Regions from separate parts of the Staphylococcus warneri genome, predicted to be linked through region 2. Evidence: predicted binding sites of a transcription regulator. Region 2 holds the regulator's gene; the other holds the start of a gene.
What was found. The regulator CtsR, encoded in region 2, represses protease genes until heat stress. The targets are predictions, from matches to a motif close to ATGGTCAATAAAGGTCAAACA.

Region 1 (2,492 bases), 260 kb from region 2:
TATGAAAAATGAATTAACTCGTATAGATGTAGATGAAGCTAATGCGAAAGCAGAGCTCAGTGCATTAATTCGTATGAATGGGGCACTTAGTTTGTCCAATCAACAGTTTGTGATAAATGTTCAAACTGAAAATGCCACAACTGCTAGAAGAATCTATTCACTGATTAAGCGTATCTTTAATGTTGAAGTAGAAATATTAGTACGTAAAAAAATGAAATTGAAGAAAAATAATATTTACATTTGTCGTACAAAGATGAAAGCACGAGAGATTCTTGATGAATTAGGAATTTTAAAAGAAGGCGTATTTACACATGAAATTGATCCAGAGATGATTCAAGATGATGAAATGAGACGAAGTTACTTGCGTGGCGCATTTTTAGCAGGGGGTTCTGTCAATAACCCTGAAACATCTTCATATCATTTAGAAATCTTTTCTCAATTTGAGAATCATTCTGAAGGATTAACTAAGTTGATGAATAGTTACGAATTAAATGCAAAACATCTTGAACGTAAAAAGGGTAGTATCGTTTATTTAAAAGAAGCGGAAAAAATATCTGACTTTTTAAGTTTAATTGGTGGATATCAAGCACTACTCAAATTTGAAGACGTACGTATTGTACGTGATATGAGAAATTCCGTTAATCGATTAGTAAACTGTGAAACAGCCAATTTAAATAAAACTGTGAGCGCAGCTATGAAACAAGTTGAAAGTATTCAATTAATTGACCAAGAAATTGGTTTAGATAATTTGCCAGATCGTTTACGTGAAGTCGCGAAATTACGTGTTGAACATCAAGAAATTTCTTTAAAAGAATTAGGTGAAATGATTTCCACAGGACCTATTTCTAAATCAGGTATGAACCATCGATTAAGAAAATTAAACGAATTAGCAGATAAAATCCGAAACGGCGAGAAGATTGAATTATAAAAAACTATCCCAATGGTATGAGATTCAGAAAAATATATCATATTGAAATGATAAAATAAAAGCCATGTCTCATTGATAGAACACATTGTGTAATCATGTATTCTAAATTTGAAGATCATGGCTTTCTTCTGTTAATTTGAATCACTACATAAGCAGTCTTTGTATTTAACCATATATGAGCCCCCTCGAAGGGAATCGAACCCCTATTCTAAGAACCGGAATCTTATGTGTTATCCATTACACTACAAGGGGAAAATAGATAAAGCTTATTTCTGTACTAAATGATATAAAATCAGTACAATCAAAAATAGTTATTTCTAGTGTACAAAAGTAATTCACTTAACGTCAATTAGCAATTAAACTAAAAGAACTTTATTTTTGACCATTTTTGACTTTTAGGTTAAAATATGAAGTAACAGTTATTACAAGGAGGAAATATAGATGAATTTAATTCCTACAGTTATTGAAACAACAAATCGTGGTGAACGTGCGTATGACATTTATTCACGATTATTAAAAGACCGTATTATTATGTTAGGTTCACAAATTGATGATAACGTTGCTAACTCAATTGTATCTCAATTATTATTCTTACAAGCCCAAGACTCTGAAAAAGATATTTACTTATATATCAATTCACCAGGGGGAAGCGTGACAGCTGGCTTTGCTATCTATGATACAATTCAACATATCAAACCAGATGTTCAAACAATTTGTATTGGTATGGCTGCGTCAATGGGTTCATTCTTATTAGCAGCAGGTGCAAAAGGTAAACGTTATGCTTTACCAAACGCTGAAGTAATGATTCACCAACCATTAGGTGGTGCACAAGGTCAAGCAACTGAAATCGAGATTGCTGCCAACCATATTTTAAAAACTCGTGAAAAATTAAATCGTATTTTTTCTGAAAGAACAGGTCAATCTATTGAAAAAATCCAACAAGATACTGATCGTGACAATTTCTTAACAGCTGAAGAAGCTAAAGCATATGGTTTAGTTGATGAAGTTATGGAACCAGAAGGTAAACAATAATATTTCTATTTAATTAGACATATTAATCGAAGTTCAATAAAAAGAAGTCAGGACCGTCATTTAAGGTCCTGACTTCTTTTTTATTTAAATTGATTTGCTTGAAATTAACTATTTTAACTTATGTCTCAATCCATTAATTGAAATATACGAGACTATAAGACCAATAATGATAAATAGGACAGAGAGTAATATCATAATTATTGTTTGATCAAATACTAAGACACCATTCAAAATACAGATTAGGCCTGCTATTATCATTAAAATGTATGTGAGTTTGTCATTTTGATTGTTTTCCATTGTTGTTGTACCTCTTAATTTAATTTCTGATTAAATCATCTAGTGCATTTTTAAGATTATTATACATGAAATTAAATCCTAGTGCTTCGAGTTTATTTGGTAATACCTTTTGTGTATCTAAAACAACGGTAGACATTTCACCAAGTACTAGTCTCATTGCAAAGCTTGGAACCCATGTTTCATGAGGTTTATGCATTGCACGAGCTAACGTATAACCGAATAAATTCTGACGTTC
Region 2 (2,492 bases):
GTTGGTCGATTTCATCATCTAGTGCTGACGCTTCTTTATACAATCTTTCTAATGATAAATCTGTACCAAGCGCTTGAATTCTAATATGATCTTCTTCATTAATCATGACACTAATAGATTCATCATCATTTAGTAGAACAGCCGATGCTGGTTGTTTGATCAACTCTGGACTTACCAAATGTTTAGCTACCAATTTCATTTTATTTTGTTGGTCCATCATATCTAGTCTTTTTAAAGTCATGCTAGGTAATGCATCTTGTACTTCATTTATTACTCTAAATCCATCTTGTTCTGTCGGAAACATGAGTGGGTGAACATGATTTTCAAGATTTCTTGCTAGGCGAATTCTTGAAGAAATGACCACTGGTGCTTCTTTATTCGTTTTCATCCACTCACTAATGTTAGGTTCTAAGTCACTCATCATGTTGCACCTCGCTCTCTTCACTTAGCGATTTGATTTCGTCTCGAACAATAGCTGCCTGTTCGAAATCTTGTTCATCTATTAATTGTTGTAAATATTGCTTTTTCTCTTCGATTTTCTTTTTAAGTGCAAGCTTATGATAAGAAGATTGAGGTACCTTTCCTACATGTTCATATTGACCGCCTTGCACACGTCTTACTATGTCTAGGATGTCATCCTTAAATGTGGCATAGCAATTAGAACAACCAAATTTGCCTACATGTGCTATGTCTTTTAACGTCATATGACAAGTTGGACATCTTTTTTCTTCCTGAAATGCCATTTCTTGAAAATTAATACCATGTTTAGTTGCTAAATGTTGTAATATTTGCTTTACAACAAATGCTTCTTCTATATCATCTTGATGATGATAGGATGATTGCTCTTGGTGTGTCCATGGGTTATCACCTTGCGCACAAGTACTACACACCCATTTTTCTTGCATACCATCTTTACTTTTAACAGTTAATTTAACTTCAGCTTCATTTAAATGGCAATTTTCACAAAGCAAAAAGCAACACCTCAATTCCTCTAGTAATAATTTATGACAGGTAAAATTCGTTTAAGAATATTTGCTCTAATAATATCTCGAGAAACAATATCCATTTTTAACGTTTCTCGATCAATAGCAGCAATAATCATTTTTGCTTCTCTTTCATTCACAAGTCCTTTATCTAACAAGCCATCTATTAAATAAAGTGCTTGTTGTTGAGATATTGAAGGACCTATTAATTGAAGTAAATGATTAATATAACCTGTTTCATCTTTGTTTTCAATTTTCGTGATTCGGATGTATCCTCCACCACCACGTTTACTTTCTATTTCGTAACCATGCTCATTTGTAAATCTAGTTTTAATCACATAGTTTAATTGAGAAGGGACGCAGTCAAAACGTTGAGCAATATTTGCTCTTTGAATTTCCACCACATCTTCATTGGTTTCTTCAAATAAATGTTTAATGTACTGTTCTATGATGTCGGACATATTATGCATGATTATCACCTCTTTTTGACCTTCTTTGACTATATTATATGACCAACTTTGACCATTTTCAATTAATTTGATTTTAAATTTTTAAAATTTATGATGTTAGCGCTTATTTTTTATTGTATGATAGACAATAGAATAAATTAAAGGAATGAAAAAACATGCACATTCTCATTGGGATTATTGGAATTATTTTCTTCTTAGCACTCGCGTACTTATTTAGTTCAGATAGAAAGAATATTCGTTGGCAATATGTTGGACTATTATTAGTTATTCAATTAATTTTCGCCTTCATTTTATTAAAAACAAACATTGGTATTACAGTCATTGGTGGTATTGCTAATGGTTTTGGTTATTTGCTATCTAAAGCAGCAGAAGGCGTTAACTTCGTTTTCGGTGGTTTTAAATATGTAGATCCTAAAAATCCACCATTTTTCTTTAACGTTTTATTACCAATTGTATTTATTTCAGCATTAATTGGGATTCTACAATACACTAAAATTTTACCATTTATAATTAACGTATTAGGTTTCCTTATTTCAAAAATCAATGGTATGGGACGTTTGGAATCATACAATGCAGTAGCAGCAGCAATTTTAGGTCAATCTGAAGTGTTTATTTCTTTAAAACAACAACTTCCTTATATACCTAAACAACGTTTGTATACTTTAACAGCATCTGCAATGTCTACAGTATCTGCTTCAATTATAGGTGCTTATTTCACATTAATTGAACCGAAATACGTTGTAACAGCTGTTGTATTAAACTTATTCGGTGGTTTCATCATCGCTTCAATCATTAACCCTTATCAAGTTAATGAAGAGGATGATAAATTATTAGTAGCCGAAAGTGAAACGAAAAATCAATCTTTCTTTGAAATGCTTGGGGAGTATATTCTAGATGGATTTAAAGTGGCAGTCATTGTAGGTGCGATGCTTATCGGATACATCGCAATTATCGCGTTACTAAATGGCTTAGTAAGTGGTACTTTCAGTTTACTTTCACATGGCGCAATCAAATGGGACTTCCAAACTTTAATTGGATT

Region 1: the regulator CtsR is predicted to act here: its motif matches at 1,304-1,324, upstream of clpP (ATP-dependent Clp endopeptidase proteolytic subunit ClpP).

Annotation. Positions count from the first base shown of each region.
Region 1 is NZ_LR134269.1:1,941,863-1,944,354, reverse strand. Features, by position in the region: gene whiA (DNA-binding protein WhiA) at 1-928, shown strand, start outside; tRNA gene EL082_RS09545 (tRNA-Arg) at 1,109-1,180, opposite strand; gene clpP (ATP-dependent Clp endopeptidase proteolytic subunit ClpP) at 1,370-1,960, shown strand; gene EL082_RS12065 (hypothetical protein) at 2,069-2,257, opposite strand; gene EL082_RS09530 (TIGR01777 family oxidoreductase) at 2,277-2,492, opposite strand, start outside.
Region 2 is NZ_LR134269.1:2,204,072-2,206,563, forward strand. Features, by position in the region: gene EL082_RS10775 (protein arginine kinase) at 1-421, opposite strand, end outside; gene EL082_RS10780 (UvrB/UvrC motif-containing protein) at 414-971, opposite strand; gene EL082_RS10785 (CtsR family transcriptional regulator) at 992-1,453, opposite strand; gene EL082_RS10790 (NupC/NupG family nucleoside CNT transporter) at 1,609-2,492, shown strand, end outside.